DNA from 2 places in the Waltera acetigignens genome. Region 1 is predicted to be linked to the other one. Evidence: a T-box and tRNA genes for the amino acid it is inferred to sense, from the RefSeq annotation. Region 1 holds a T-box; the other holds one or more tRNA genes.
What was found. A T-box is a leader RNA that pairs with one kind of tRNA and senses whether it is charged. The one in region 1 lies ahead of proS (proline--tRNA ligase), so its partner is inferred to be a tRNA-Pro.
Positions count from the first base shown of each region.

Region 2: it encodes a tRNA-Pro, which carries the amino acid that the T-box ahead of proS (proline--tRNA ligase) is inferred to sense. The anticodon was not compared.

Region 1 covers NZ_JAOQJO010000010.1:56,536-64,739, reverse strand. Annotated here, with positions in the region: gene OCV96_RS10555 (3'-5' exonuclease) at 1-793, opposite strand, end outside; gene OCV96_RS10550 (alpha/beta hydrolase family protein) at 839-1,924, opposite strand; gene OCV96_RS10545 (alpha/beta hydrolase) at 1,965-2,831, opposite strand; gene proS (proline--tRNA ligase) at 3,090-4,523, opposite strand; T-box leader at 4,605-4,845, opposite strand; gene OCV96_RS10535 (DUF6020 family protein) at 4,884-6,539, opposite strand; gene OCV96_RS10530 (hypothetical protein) at 6,475-6,912, opposite strand; gene OCV96_RS10525 (hypothetical protein) at 6,893-7,681, opposite strand; gene OCV96_RS10520 (TFIIB-type zinc ribbon-containing protein) at 7,700-8,204, opposite strand, start outside.
Region 2 covers NZ_JAOQJO010000015.1:110,318-118,521, reverse strand. Annotated here, with positions in the region: partial or broken gene OCV96_RS14310 (oleate hydratase) at 1-838, opposite strand, end outside; gene OCV96_RS14305 (TetR/AcrR family transcriptional regulator) at 990-1,559, opposite strand; tRNA gene OCV96_RS14300 (tRNA-Pro) at 1,836-1,910, shown strand; tRNA gene OCV96_RS14295 (tRNA-Pro) at 2,043-2,117, shown strand; gene OCV96_RS19520 (alpha/beta fold hydrolase) at 2,624-3,067, opposite strand; gene OCV96_RS19515 (alpha/beta fold hydrolase) at 3,112-3,456, opposite strand; gene OCV96_RS14285 (threonine aldolase family protein) at 3,918-4,961, opposite strand; gene OCV96_RS14280 (aminoacyl-histidine dipeptidase) at 5,100-6,554, opposite strand; gene OCV96_RS14275 (MATE family efflux transporter) at 6,682-8,013, opposite strand; gene OCV96_RS14270 (MarR family winged helix-turn-helix transcriptional regulator) at 8,124-8,204, opposite strand, start outside.

The DNA of each region.
Region 1 (8,204 bases):
CGCAATAAGCCACGCAGTAATAATGCCTGCCGTTGGCGCTGAACCATTTGATCTTCTTGCGCAGATTACGATGGCAGAGATAACATTTGCTGGACACGACTTCCTTATCTGCGAAGGCTTCTGTCTTGTCCTTAAATTCTCTGGAAATATATTTTACATAGGTATCAAACTGCGCTTTCACCTCATCCCCACGGTCCTTCGGAGGACAGAAGGTATCGTAGGACAGATTCACCACTACCTCCGGGTGCTCCTCCAGGATCCGGATCAGGATCTTTGCCGTATAGTAGGCATCACTGAACGCCCGGTGGAAGGGAATATCCTTCTCAATATGCAGAAAATCAATGGCATATTCCAGATTTCTGCGGATCTTGCGCTCCTCATAGGCAATGGCGAACAGCTTCTGCACATCCAGATAGGGCAGCGGTCCCGGTGCCAGAAGCGGCATCTCATAATATGCCATATTCCGCTGTAACTCCGTCAGATCCAGCGTGCCCCAGGTACAGAACAGATACTCCTCCTGTCCGCACCATCTGACAAAATCTCCTCCGACCTCAGGGAACGGCCTCCCACGCTCCAACTCCTGCATCTGAATATGGATCAGTTTGCTGGTGATCTTGTGCATCTCATGGTAGACCTGTGGCTTGATCAGTTCATTGAATTCGCTGACCATGACACGTTCTTTATTCAGTTTGATGGCACCGATCTCTATGATTTCAAAAGGCAGCTTCTCCACAGCATCCTCTTTGCCGGTGTTACTCTGATTCCATTCCAGATCCAGAACGATATATTCCATACGTTCCTCCATATTTTGTAACTATTAACAGGGGTTATAAATATCTTACAGTCTTGGCAGTGCGATATCCAATACCTCTTCATGCCAGCAGTGGTCTCCCTCTCTGACATCGTGGATCGGGTATTCCTCTTTTCCGTACAGGCTGTAAGCCTTCCGCACAATATCTAGCTGCTCCGTTACATTCACCAGTCCTCTGGGACCATTCAGATGGTCATCCCGGCAGGACTGGACCGCCAGCGGTCTCGGCGCAATGAGCGATGCAATATCTCCCATATCAAAGTGTTCCCACAGATGGGGAACATAATTACAGCTGCAATTACCGTTGAGTAATAACAATGCGTCACGATATCCATAGAGATATCCGCTGATGATACATTTTTTCACACGGTCATCCAAAGCAGAGATCCAAAGCGTCTGCATACCACCGCCGGAAAATCCCACGACGCCTAAATCATCAGTATCCCATTCGCCCCGTTCGTATACATAATCAATCAGCCGGGAAGCGTCCCAGGTGCACATACCTGCCACGGTCTCTCCCAAGGGCTCAGCCATGTGTGCCAAATGAAAACAGGTACTGGTCAGGAAGGACTTCTCATCCGTTCCTTTCTGCAATGCCTCATCCCTGCGTTCTCCGAAGCCTCTGCAGTCCGGACAGATTGCCACATAACCACGCTTCGCCAGCTGCATACCGTAATCATAATGGTAGAATTCGATCATCCGTTTTACCGCGGGAATATCATTGCGTCCTGCCACGCTGAATTTACCTGCTCCCTGATGCCCCGGAAGGGCAAGAAAACATTTCTGCTTCTCTTCGCTCTGCTTCGGCGGGATCAGTATATACATAGGCATATACACTTCCGGCTCTACCTGAAGGATCACTTTTTCCCGACGGATGCCGTTCTCCAGCTCCACGACTTCTTCCACGCGGGGGGCCAGATCACAGGTCTCCATGTATTTCCACCCCAGAAGGTCTTTTAATGTCTCTCTGGAAGTCTCCTTCCAGGCTTCCCATTCCTCTCTGGTGGATCCGGTGAACGCATCCTGCCTTGCATATTTATCAAATTTGTTCTGCATTCCCTTCAGACTTCCGTAGAAATGAGGGATCTGAATGATCGTATCTGCCTGTTCCATGACTGCTCCTTGCGTTTTTCATTTTCTCTTATTACTATTCTTACCATTCTCTGCCCTGTGCGTGCAGTCCGTCTTCCACATCTCCTGCAAAAAGGCTTTCCAGCCAGGTATGCGCCAGCCGGATCCATGAGGTGCATTCCTCCTGTACGGCTCTGCCATCGTTGGTCTCTGTCAGCTTATCCGCCAGTGCCAGTCCGTGCGCTCCCTTTTCATACATATGGAATTCCGTGGGCACTCCGGCTCTGCGGAGAGCGCTGACGAACAGCAGGGAATTTTCCACCGGTACCGACTGATCCGCAAAGGTATGCCAGATGAAGGTCTTCGGCACTTTATTTGTTACCTGTTTCTCCAGGGACAGCTTCTCTCCCAGCTCCTCCTGTCTGCTGCCTAACAGATTCTCAAAAGATCCTCTGTGGGCAAACTCTCCGGAAGTGATGACCGGATAGCATAACAGCAGTCCGTCTGGACGTAGCAGCTCATGCTCGGATGCCGAAAGTCCCTGGCTCTCTGCCAGGAAATCTTCATCCCAGAGCACCCCAAGGCTGGCTGCCAGGTGTCCTCCCGCAGAGCAGCCCTCCACTACAATCTTGTGAGGATCTATGTGCCACTCTTTCGCATGCTCCCGCAGGAGCTTGATGCTGTAAGCCAGTTCCTTTAAGGAAGTAGGATATTCCGCTGGAGCGCAGGAATAGCGCAGCACTGCCGCATGATATCCCATGGCCAGGAATTTCAGTGCCATAGGCTCCGCCTCTCTGTCGGAGGTTCTGGTATAGCCGCCTCCCGGGCACAACAGGATCAGAGGTCTGTCGTTAATTGCCATTGCCTCCGAATACTCCTGAATATAGGTAACTAAATGTGCTCCCGGAAGGGATCCCTCCTGATGCATTTCAAATGTATTATAGATCATCTTTTTCCTCATTTCCGAGCATTATCATTGAAAAATAAGGCGCAGACCCTGTAGCAATACTACCGGCCTGCGTCTTCATCTGCCTTATTAATATTTACATAACTATGCAGAACCCCATTCGCAAAACGCTCCTATGGAGCTTCTTTTTTGCTCATGTGGTTACTTCGCCCTATAAATATCATAAAATATTCTTACGAATGCCAGCATTCGACGAATATTTGACGATATTTACATAGCTCTGAATAGTTACATATTATCTTAGTATGCTCTTCCCCAGTATACCATCTTTTTCGCAGGTTTTCCACAACATACGCAGGTATCTGCGATCTGTTCCTGTTCAAAAGGCATGCAGCGGCTGGTAACAGCAAGCTTTTCCTTGATCTTGTCTTCGCATTCCTGACATCCGCACCACATAGCCTTGACAAATCCGGACTTTTCGTTGAAGATCTGCTCGAACTCTTCCATGTTATGTGCCACATAAGTATGGCTGTCACGATGTGCTCTTGCTCTCTCCAGCATTTCCTTCTGCATGGTCTCCAGGATCTCGGCTGCCTTGGTCTCCAGATCCTCCAGAGCTACCTCGGTCTTCTCTCTGGTATCACGGCGGCAGATCACACACTTGCCTGCCTCGATATCCTTAGGCCCGATCTCCACACGAATCGGATAACCTCTCATCTCAGCCTCTGCGAACTTGAAGCCGGGGGTCTTGTCACTGTCATCTACCTTGACACGGAAATTCTTCGCCAGGCGGTCTCTCAGCTCATACGCCTTGTCGAGAACGCCTTCCTTTTTCTGCATAACGGGTACAATGCAGATCTGGATGGGTGCCACACGGGGAGGGATCACCAGACCTTCGTTATCACCGTGTACCATGATCAGTGCTCCGATCAGACGGGTGGTCATACCCCAGGAGGTCTGATGTACATATTTTAAAGTATTGTCCTTGTCTGCGAACTGGATGCCAAAAGCCTTGGCGAAACCGTCACCGAAGTTATGGCTGGTACCGGACTGCAGTGCCTTGCCGTCATGCATCAGCGCTTCTACCGTATAGGTTGCAACTGCACCTGCGAATTTCTCCTTCTCGGTCTTCTGTCCCTTGATCGCGGGGATAGCCAGAACCTCCTCCAGGAACTTCGCATATACATTCAGCATCTGCAGAGTTCTCTCCTGAGATTCTTCTGCAGTAGCATGTGCGGTATGTCCTTCCTGCCACAGGAACTCTCTGGAACGCAGGAAAGGTCTGGTCTCCTTCTCCCAACGTACCACGGAACACCACTGATTGTATACCTTAGGCAGGTCTCTGTAGGAATGGATGTCATTCTTATAGAAATCACAGAACAGGGTCTCTGAAGTAGGTCTGACACAGAGTCTCTCAGGAAGCTCATTCAATCCTCCCTGGGTAACCCATGCTACTTCGGGTGCGAAGCCTTCTACATGATCCTTCTCCTTGTCCAACAGGGACTCAGGAATGAACATGGGAAGATATACATTCTGTACTCCTACTGCTTTGAATCGTGCATCCAGCTCCTTCTGGATCAGCTCCCAGATCGCATAGCCTGCGGGCTTAATTACCATACATCCTTTTACGCTGGTGTAATCACACAGCTCTGCTTTCTTCACTACATCGGTATACCACTGGGCGAAATCTTCTTCCATGGAAGTGATCGCTTCTACCATTTTCTTGTCTGCCATTTTCTCTCTCCTTTTCTTTTTCTGAAAATAAACTGCTCATACGATCTACGGAAACGAAAAACGCCGGGTCATCGCTCCCGAAAAAGGGACCGATCACTCGGCGGTACCACCCTGATTGATACAAATATGTATCCTGCTCTGTCACCGTTAACGCCGGTTCTACGCTGTGCTTCGCCGCTTCCAGGTACATTGCGTCTCGCACAGGACTCCAAGGGAGGTTTCCGATCCTCTGTCATAAGGGGTTCCCAGCCGCACGTCACCGTGTCCTTCCCCTCTCTCTGGGATGCTTTCCGATCGTACTGATCCTTTTCATCGTCATTGTCGTATGCAAGTAATTGTAGTGCATGCTTCCGGGATTTGTCAAGTTCTATCTGCTAATAAGAAGATACCTGCCGGAGCTGCATAAAATAAAAGCAGATAATAACGCACCAGGGATATGGGACCCAGAAAGACCGTAAGGCACAGTGCCAGAACCAGCAGCCAGCTGTTCCATATCTCTGCCCTCCTCCGCCGGATGCCGTAGAAAAACAGGATCACTGCCAGCCAGAAATAGGTGCCGATTGCAAACAACGCACGGATCACCGGAATTTTCTGGTAATAATATTCCAGCGATATCTTACGATAAAATTCTGTCAGCCGGGAACTGATCGTCTTCATTTCCAGTACATTTCTTCCCTCGAAATCAAAGTAATAAATATCACCGTCCGGATCATCCACAACCGATGTCCCCGGATACCAGGCCTGATACGTATTATCCAGAAAGGCTCTCAGATAACATCCCGGATACTGCCATCCTTTTCGGAACCATAGTCTCAGATACTCCCACTTATTTTGAAGAAGTTCTTCATTATTCACATAATTTTTGATCCGGTCTGCCAGAAACGGATTATATTGTGACCACTGTTCTCTGTCCATGATCTGATCCAGCAGCTGCAATTCCTCACTGTCAAACGCCGCTTCTCCCTTATCTGTATATACCCTTGCAATCTGCTGGAGCGGTACACACAGAGCCTCTACCGCGGAACCTTTTTCCGCATGGAGCAGAGTTTCCATTCCCACAGACAATAGCATGGTCAGCAGAATCGTTCCCGCAAACAGTGAAATGATCTTTCTTTTCTGCTTTTTACAGAAAACCGCGCACAACACCAGATAAAGAAAAACCGCATAAATTACATTTTTCCGATACAGCGCTCCCACGATCAGGCTGCACGATAATGCTGCGATTTTCTCTTTCTTCCGAAAAAATCCCTCCGTATTCTCATACAATTCATACAACAGGTGAAATGCAATAAAAAGTGCCAGAGAGCATACCACATCCTTGGTCGTACTGACGGAAAACAAGGCAATCGTCGGCAGAAAAGCATAAAAACAAAATCCGACTCCCAACAGCCATTTTCTATTCAATCGCCGATACCAGAAATCCAGACTGTAGGAAAAGGCCGCCGCACAAAGTGTCATCTGGAAGCAGGAGTGCAGAAATACTGCCTTCTCCATCGTCCCGAATATCCGGTATCCTAATGTGATAACGCCTCCCATGACCAACGTGCTGAGTAACGAATGGTGTGTATTATACGGCACCTCCGGATACATCACCTGAGGCACCTGCCCGTAAATATCATAATTATAAAATCCGGGATCATTGGAAAGAAGCACCGGCAGCCAGGCTATCAACAATCCTGCAAAAATCAAAAATATTCTCTTTCCGATACCTTTCCCGATACCATCCTCCTGAACTGCCTTATCTCTCCCTGCATGTACAAACAGCCATCGCAGCATCTGTCCAAAAAGTAATGTCTCTGCTATCCACCACAAAATCCAACCTGCTATAGGAACCTGTTCCAGCCAAGACTGCATCGTTCTATGTACGGAAGTATGGTATTCTATACTGATCCGGCATCCCACTGTCTGACAGGTTGCCAGTAATATCGCAGGTATTCCTACAGCAAATCTGTCAGTCCAGTCCAAGTCTTTCCCGGATGCTGTCCGCTGCAATATTCCAGTCACCCATTTCTTCATATGCGGCATCCATCTTCTCCTTTTCTCTGGTGGCACGTTCTGTATCGCCGGTCTGAAGAAATGCCTTATACATGGACGCCGCCTCAAAATATCTCGCCACACCATAGCATTCCTTTTTCGTTCCGGACAGCAAGCCGCCGTACACCATATCCTCATGATAATTTACTACTAAATAAGCATAGTTTTCACTCTGTACATTATTCTCCATCCAGTTGGTCTTCGCAGGACGGGAAAAGGCGTCATTTAATTGCCGGAACATATGAATGGTTCCCCAAAACAATAGCAGGCACAGGGCTATGATCACCAGATTCATCACAAGCAGCGCGCCTCTCTGCTTCTGTGCCTGTTCCAGCTTACTCTTCAGATTTACCATAACCCATCACCTCGCCTTTTTCTTCCAGGAATAAGATTTTTTGTGCATTTGACATCGTACCGAAATTCTCTGCCTCTTCCGGGGTCATGCCAAAATAGGTCTGCAGCAGTGCCTTCTCATTCTCTTCCATCCGGAGAATGGCTTCCTTCTGCTCCTCCGGCAGTTCCCGATATTGTTTTGCCCTATAATCATTATCCACAGGATGCAGAATCCTTTCCAGCTGCTCGTAATAATCCGAAATATCTTCATACAGACCAGGAAGTATGGATACATTGCCAGAGTTGATAGTAACTGCCTTCATCAGACTTTCATAAAAGTAACGATACGCTCCGCTGGCTTCCATGAGCAGCTGATATTTTTCATAATTATTATTACTGCTATAAGGCCGGATGTAATGCCTGTCGCAAAAAGCTGATAAACCTATGTAATCCTCATCTTCCAGATATTGTTCCATCTGTTTCATATAGCTGCTCTGCCGGATCCCTGCATCAAACTGCAGCAAGCCTCTGTGGATGCTCCAGCTACGTGCAGATACTACAAACACCACCACACACAGGATCACCAGCACTGTGATGATTATCATATGTGACATGATCTCCGTATTTTTCTCCGCCACTTCATAGACATCACTTTTGGTATCCTCAAAGTTGCTCTTGTAATGCTCCATGTCTTTGACATGCTGTGCGGCTTCTTCATTCGGTCTTCCGCAATGCGGACAATATGCCTGCTCCAATGTCAGATTGCCCCCGCAATATTTACATTTCATCATTGCTTTTATGATCCTTTCCTATTCGTTATGCTTCTTAATGTATTCCTCGCAATCCTCATATCTGGGATAACCGTAATTATTTCGCAGACTATCCTCGAATTTTTTCTCTTCTTCTGCGGTAAACGTATAACGGTCTGCCAGACTGTTCAGGGTTGCTTCCACATAAGGACGGATATACTCCCTGTCTTTCTCCGTCAGAATGACCTCGCTGTAGTCCAGTCCCCGCATCATCCAATAATCATCCAGCAGCAATGCCTGCTGATACTCATTCAAAGTCTCTCCACTCTGCTCCAGTGCCAGATATTCCCTCGCATCCCGACAGCTCATGAGCCAGCGGAAAATACCACTGTGTTCCCATCGGTCTATGGTTCTGTTCTCTTCGACAGCCTGCTCATAAAAATCCATCAGTGCTTCCAGATCCTTCTCCTGATAGAGACGGTCCAGTATCGGAAAGTTCTCTTTTTCCCACAGATAATCCGCTCTGGCATCCCTGGGTTCTATATACCGCACCCGGAACACAATT
Region 2 (8,204 bases), on a different contig from region 1:
GGGCACTGAAGTCAGGCAGTCCGGAAATATGATGGATGAATCTCTGGAAGTAAAGCTTCATTTCCAGTGCACTGTGCCAGTTCTCGAAAGCGAACATGGTTCTCCAGTATAACCAGAAGGTGGAGTTAAATACTTCATCATCGAAAACATCTTCGATGGTCTTGTCATACAGATCCTCGTCCTTTGTCATGAACAGCTTCATGATCTCCATGCAGCCCTTCTGGCTTAAGTTGAACTTGCCATCGGTATGGGCATCCTGTCCACAATCCTTCGTTGCACGGCACAGAGAATAGTTGGGATCTTCCTTGTTCAGCCAGTAATACTCATCCAGCACGCTGGCTCCGGGTACTTCCAGAGAGGGAATGCTGCGGAATAGATCCCACAGACATTCAAAATGGTTCTCCATCTCACGTCCGCCACGCATGACATAGCCTCTGGCAGGATCAAAAATACCGTCACAGGCACCGCCTGCGATATCCATTGCCTCTAAGATGTGAATATGGGAACCGGGCATCTGTCCGTCACGTACCAGGAAACACGCTGCTGCTAAAGATGCCAATCCGCTGCCTACGATGTAAGCATTCTTCTCGTCCACTCCTGTAGGCTTCTTAGGTCTTGCGAAGGCTTCGTAGTTACCGTTGGAATAATAAATGCCTTTGCTGTTCTTGTCATATCTCCCAAGCTCAGTGTTACGGTAGTCTTTCTTGGCTGCCTTGACAGCTGCCTTTCTCTCCTCTTTCTTCACCTCTGCCTTATGTCCCTTGGTTACTGCTGCCACTGCGCCTGCACCTACTGCCAGCGCTGCCAGTCCCAGTCCGATATTATTCTTTTTTGCCATAATGATTACCACCTTTCTTTGATGACTCTCAAATGTTTTTCTGTTTACAAATAGTATCCTACTTCTTTTTTATAAGAAAACCAATTTACAAAAGAGGATAAATGATAAAGTTTTTATCATCCTGCCCTTTTTGTAAAGTACTTATACTATTTCAGAATTTCTTTTCCGTGTGCTCAAAATTCTCGATGGAGCGGCTGATGTTTCCGTAAAGAGTGATTGCCAGTTCTTCAACGATCTTATGATAATCGTCCTTCATTCCCCGATCAATCCAGTCTAACATCACACCCACAAAACCGTATTTGTAAAATCCGGCAATGAATTCCTTGTGTTCCTCCGCTACCTGCATGCCGGTGCACTTTTCCTCCACCACGTCCGCAATGAGCTGGTAGGTCAACTTGTTTAAGTAGCTTTCGATCTTCTGGCGATCCACGCAGCGGTAGACATTCATAATGAAAGGTTTATTCTCCTGCACTGCCTCGAAAATCTGGCAGAAGCCTTCTTGCCAGTTCTCGTAGGTCTTCTTCCCCTGCAGTGCCTTCGTGCCGTCTTCCACGCAGACCCACTCTACCAGATCATAGATGTCCTTGAAATGATAGTAAAAAGCCATCCGGCTGATGCCGCAGTCCTCTGCAAGTTCGTTAATGGTGATCTTATCCAGAGACTTCGTGAGAAGTTCTTTTTTCAAAGCTGCTTCCAACGCCAGTTTCGTTGTATTGGCCATAGCCTGTCCTCCACTGTTTTATGTATTATTTTCTGTTCTTCCTCGATATAGCTTATGTAATTCTATTATAAGCTCACGCATTCGTACCATCGTACTCTACATCTTACTTCACAGGATATTCATTCGCTAAGGTTGTCGTTCGTCAATCATGTAAACATGTTGACTTCCTTATACTCATTATATTGTACGACAATAGACTCAAAATGGGCAAATTAACTTTTTATAAAAAAACTCTTGCTTTTTGTAAAATTCCATGGTATTATCTTACTTGCGTTTCGGGGTGTGGCTCAGCTTGGTTAGAGCGCCGTCTTAGGGAGGCGGAGGTCGCGAGTTCGAATCCCGCCACTCCGATTCATGTATAGGCGTCAAAATCTTTTTACGAGGTTTTGACGTCTTTTGCTTTTGAAAATTGTAGAAAAAATTTGAAAAATTTAAAAAATGGCTTGCTTTTTATAAAATTCTATGCTATGATAATTTTCGTTCCGGGGTGTGGCTCAGCTTGGTTAGAGCGCCGTCTTAGGGAGGCGGAGGTCGCGAGTTCGAATCCCGCCACTCCGATTCATTGTAAAGTCCTTGATTTTCAAGGACTTTTTTTGTTACATTTCATGTTGTATCATGGTACTTTTCTGATTTTCTCTATGTTTCCTTTTGGTGTTTCCCTATAGCCACATATGCGTATTGAATCTTTCTGCTTGGAAGTCATCGGGGTATACTGTAGAATTTTGGTAGATTACGCCCCACTATCGAAACACTAACGGGGCTTATCTGAAACATTTTAAAGATTTACGCCCCGCTTTCAGAACGCCAACGGGGCTTATCTGAAACATTTTAAGATTTACGCCCCGCTTTCAGAATGCCAACGGGGCTTATCTGAAACATTTTAAGATTTACGCCCCGCTTTCAGAACGCCAACGGGGCTTATCTGAAACATTTTAAAGATTTACGCCCCACTTTCAGAACGCCAACGGGGCTTAGCACAAAGAAATTATAAATTAACCCCCAGTACTCAAGATTTAGTGGGGCTTAACAAACACAATTTCAGCATGCTTATGAGCTCCACTTAATCATCCAGACACTCCTTTCCCATCTACCTCGCTGAAAAATTTTTCTATCAGTCTGTTTACTTCATCCGGTTGGTCAGTATTGGAATTATGACCGGCATTTTTTATCCATTTAAGCGGTAAACCGTCTCTCTGATGCCATTTCTTATTATAGCTTTTTGCTGAACCTGCTTTATCCTTTTCTCCACAGATAAGAAGTGCCGGACAACTGATACGATATGGCAGATCTGCTTTGATTGCCTCAGCAAGCATTCTGTACCCAAAACCGGCGAGCCTTGCATATTCTTCAGGATCTGAATCATAGGACATCATCATCTTCCGCATAAGATTCTGACCATAATCCGTCTCTGCGCACCCTCTTGACCCTGCCCTAAGAAGCACTTTCCATGGATATATCTTATATAATGGCTCTGCTCTTTCAAGAAGCCATATTTCCACTGCGGTCATATAAGACTTTTGAAGAGGTGCAGAATCAATGGAGATAAAGCCTTTTATCTTATCCGGATATAATTCCATATACATTTGAGCCAGATATCCCCCATAGACTGACCGATAATTATGGGATTATAAATTTCTTCTTTTACTAAGATTTCATAAAGCCATTCTGCCATGTCAGACAGACTGTAATTATTCGTAAATGGTCTGGATAATGCATGTGATGGTGCATCCCATACAAACACATTCTGTCTCTTCTCAAAATATTCTGTCTGCTTTTCAAAAAGCCTATGGTCTGCCGTAAGTCCCGGTAAAAACACTAACGTAATTTTCTGTTTATCTATTATATTTACAAAATAATGAATGCAGCCACAGGGTGTATTATAACTGTTTTCTGTCATTTCCCGTCCCCTTTCCATAAATCATTTCCCAATGATTTATCCTTCATATGCCACCTTCATTGACCGATTAACAGAAGACCTCATCGGATATCTCATTGACCTGCCTTAGCTTGTTTATAAAGCAGACCGCCTTTAATAAACAATAATAAGAACATTACGGTTATCGCATACGGCTCTCTTGCCATAGCCAAAAACAAAACAGCAATTATACTAAGTCCTACAGACAAAGCGGTAATTATCTTTTTACCTTGTTCAAATTTGAAATAGACCATCAGTATTTTTACAATTCCTATAATCGTTAAACTAACAAACAATGCCCAATAACCACTGAAATGATGCTTAACTGAATGGCATTGGTCATTTCTTTATCCATGTGTTTTCTCCTCTGTTCTATACCTCATTGATTACTGATTTTTAAAATTCCGCAAACCTTTCCCGGCTTGCGGAATCTTCCAAACATATTATAATTTTTCCACGCACCGGATCAGTGAATCCACATTTTCTTCCTTCGTGGCCCAGCTGGTACAGAATCGCACGCAGCTGTGTGTGGCATCGATCCGCTGGTCATAGCTGTACTCGAACTGTTCTGAAATCTTCGCCAGGTGTGCATCCGGCACAATGACGAAGATCTGGTTCGTCCGGTTGGGCGCCAGATAGTTGTAGCCCTTCGCCGTAAATGCTTCCCGCAGCTTCTCCGCCATGGCAATGGCATGGGCGGAGATCTCCTGATAGAGACCATCTGTGAAAAGCGCATCAAACTGCAGTCCCAGCAGTCTTCCCTTGGCAAGCATGCCGCCATTCTGCTTGATAATATACCGGAAATCCTGTGCAAGCTCCGGATTTTTGATCACTACTGCTTCTCCGAACAATGCACCGACCTTGGTTCCACCAATGTAAAAGACATCGCAAAGTGCCGCGATATCCGGCAATGTCAGATCGTTGTCCGGCGCTGCCAGTCCGTAGCCCAGTCTGGCGCCATCTAAGAACAGATACAGTCCATATTTGTGACAGGTCTCGGACAGAGCGGTCAGTTCCGCTTTGCTGTAAATGGTTCCCACCTCGGTGGGATTGGAAATATAAACCATTTTCGGCTGTACCATGTGCTCAAAGCTGTCGTTGTGAATATGGGCTTCGTAAGCCTCTGCTACCTGTGCTGCCGTGATCTTACCGTCGGGGCTTTCTAGTCCCAGTACCTTATGTCCGCAGGCTTCCACCGCACCAGTCTCATGGACATTGATATGTCCCGTGACAGCGCAGAGCACGCCCTGGTGCTTGCGAAGTGCTGCATTGATCACTGTGACATTGGTTTGGGTCCCACCTACCAGGAAATGGACTGCCAGGCTGTCATCCCCACAGGCCTTACGGATCTTCGCGCGCGCCTCTTCACAGTATTTATCCTCACTGTAGCCCGGTGTCTGCTCCATATTGGTCTGCACCAGGCGCTCCAGCACCTTCGGATGCGCTCCCTCATTATAGTCACACTGGAATAAAATCTTATCGCTCATTTTTTATTGACACCGCCGTGACAGTGTATTTCCTCCAACGTTATTTATATTTTAGCTTTTTCAATTTGCTAACTCTTTACATTTTTCGATCGTTTCTATCTTATTGGCTTCTCTGGACTTCCTGTTACTCAAATTCAGTCAGTCCTTCGTCTCCAGAACCCTTACCAGATATTCCCATACTCTCTTCGTGGAAGATATGCTTAAGGTCTCCTCGGTCGTATGAATGTCCTTCATATCCGGTCCCATGGATACACAATCAAGGTCTGTGATCTTGCTGCCTAACAGTCCGCACTCCAGTCCTGCATGGATAGCCTCCACCTTGGGCTCAGTGCCGTACATTTCCGCATACAGCTTCACCATTTTTTCCCGCAGTGGAGAATGCACACGGTATTTCCAGCCGGGATAATCTCCGGTCACCACGTAATCGCCGCCTGTCAGTTCCACCAGTGCAGAAAGCTTTGCGATCAGGTTATCTTTCTCACTTTCCACGCTGCTTCTGACAGAATACTCTGCCCGCAAAACTTCCGCATCTGCTTTCAGGATACCCAGATTCAGAGAAGTCTGTACCAGCCCCGGCATATCTGCGCTCATCGCCTGTACGCCGTTGGGAGTCGCCTGCAAAAAGGCTGCCACACGTTTTGTAGCTTCCGGCGTAGCACAGGTGGTTGTCTCTGCAGTGTCTGCTAATCTTTTTGCGGTTACCTTTACGTCCGGATCCTTGGTGGCAAGTTCGTCACCCAGTTCTGCTGCCAAAGCTGCTACCTGCTGCTCTAAGCTTTCCGCATCTTTCTCCTCTACTACGACGACTGCTTTCGTCTGTCTGGGGATGGCATTGTCTGCCAGTCCTCCGTCCGCAGATACCAGTCCTACAGGCATTTTCTCAGACAGCTTCCACAGAAGTCTTCCCAGGATACAATTGGAATTGCCCCTTTCCTTATGTATCTCTCCGCCGGAATGTCCTCCTAAGAGGCCGGAGACTTCCACCTCATAGCGCACGCCCGTAAGCTCCTGTTTTTTCATCGGGAAACGGCAGTTCACTCTGGCACCGCCAGCACAGCTGGTCAGGAAAATGCCTTCGTCCTCGGAATCCAGATTGATCATGCGATGACCCTGTAACATAGACAGGTCAATCTCTCTGGCTCCGTCCATACCGACTTCCTCATCCACCGTAATGATGACTTCCAAACGGGGATGCCTGATGTCCTCGGAATCCAATAATGCCAGTGCATAAGCCACAGCAATACCATCATCGCCGCCGAGGCTGGTATTCTCCGCATAGACGCTGTCTCCGTCGATTCCTACCTTCAGTCCTTCCGTCTTCATATCCATGGTGCAATCCGGTGTCTGCACCGCTACCATGTCCATATGTCCCTGCAGGATCACCACCGGTTCATTCTCGTATCCGGGAGTTGCCTCCTTGACCATAATGACATTTTTCATAGCATCCTGTATATAGAAAAGCTTATGTGCTTTCGCAAAGTCCACCAGGAAATCGCTGATCTGCTCCACATTGCCGGAGCCGTGAGGGATCTTCGTGATCTCTTCAAAATAGTAAAATACTTTCTTCGGTTCTAAGTTCGATAAAACACCCATTTTCATTTCCTCGTTTCTGCGCTTTTATAGAGAACAAAGTGCATTTTCAGTATAAGTATTTGTCATTTTTCTGTCAAGGAAACAATCCGAAGGATTCGCAGAACGCTGTTTGCATGGCTCTGAATAGTTACGCATAATGATATTTTTTTCTCTTGGCGATCAGGAATCCTATTGTCACAAACAGTGCCAGGAACTCTGCCAGTACGATGGACAGCCATACACCGGTAATGCCGATCAGTTTCGGCAAGATCAGCACGATGACGATCTGGAACACGAAGGTACGCAGGAAAGAGATTGCTGCGGATACGGCTCCGTTGTTCAGGGCTGTGAAGAAGGAGGAACCCCACACGTTCATGCCGCGGACCATGAAAGCAATGGCATAGATCCGAAATCCCCAGGTGGTCATCTCCAATAACTCCTGATCGTAGTTTGCGAAGATTTTTACTAACGGTCCGGCCAGAATCTGAGAAGCGGTCAGCAGAATCACACCGCAGGCTGAGATAATGACCAGACTTTTCCGGCAAAGATTTTTCAGTTCCGCATGATTGCCCGCACCGTAATGGAAGCTGACGATAGGAGCAGATCCCAGGGAATATCCCAGATACAAGGTCATGAAAATAATGTCCACGTACATGATGATGCCGTAAGCCGCCACACCATTCTCGCCTGCTGCTTCCATCAGCTGGAAGTTATACAGGATGCTAACGATAGAGGTAGAGATATTTGTCACCAGCTCAGAAGATCCGTTGGTCACAGTCTGCCGGATGACTTTTCCATGCCACTTCGCCTTCCCCAGCTGCAGTAAGCTGCCGTTCTCTCTGAAAAAATAGATTACAGGGATGATTCCGCCGACGAGCTGTCCCGCTGCGGTAGCCAGTGCTGCTCCCACCAGTCCCAAAGGAAATACCACGATCAACACATAATCTAACACCGCATTGGTCAGTCCTGCGATCACATTTACCTTTAAACTCAAAGCCGGCTTCTCCGCTGCGATAAAAAAGCTCTGGAACAAATACTGCATAACAAATGCCGGGGAGGACAAAAACAAGATTCTGGAATAACGCACGCAGTCCGCTTCCAGTTCTCCGTTTGCTCCCAGTGCCAGTGCGATCTGCGGTGCCAGTGCAAAACAGATGAATCCCACCACGATTGACACCGCCAGTGTCACATATACGATCAGCGAAAAAAATTCGTTAGCCAGTTCCTTTTTCCCTTCTCCCAGCGTCATGGAGACCACGGCGCTTCCTCCGGTACCTGCCATGAATCCAAGAGTTCCCACACCCATCAGCACCGGCATCACCAGATTCAGGGCGGCGAAAGGCGTCTTTCCCACATAGTTGGATACAAAAAAGCCATCGACGATACTGTACACCGAAGTACATAACAACATTAAAATGGACGGTGCCACGAAACGCAGCAGCCGTTTATAACTAAAATGATCAGATAACTGTATTTTCATAATAACCTCATGCCTTACTATTACCCGCATGCCTTCCAGCACTTTCTCAACAGATACTTCTGCGCATTATGCAGGCATCGTTTTCGTGTCATCATCGGAGGTTCCTGCGATCACGCGGGATCCCCTTGTCTTGTCAGTTCCTCTATTTCTTCTCGGAAAAATTCCGTATGTTTTTTCATAGTTTTCAGGAA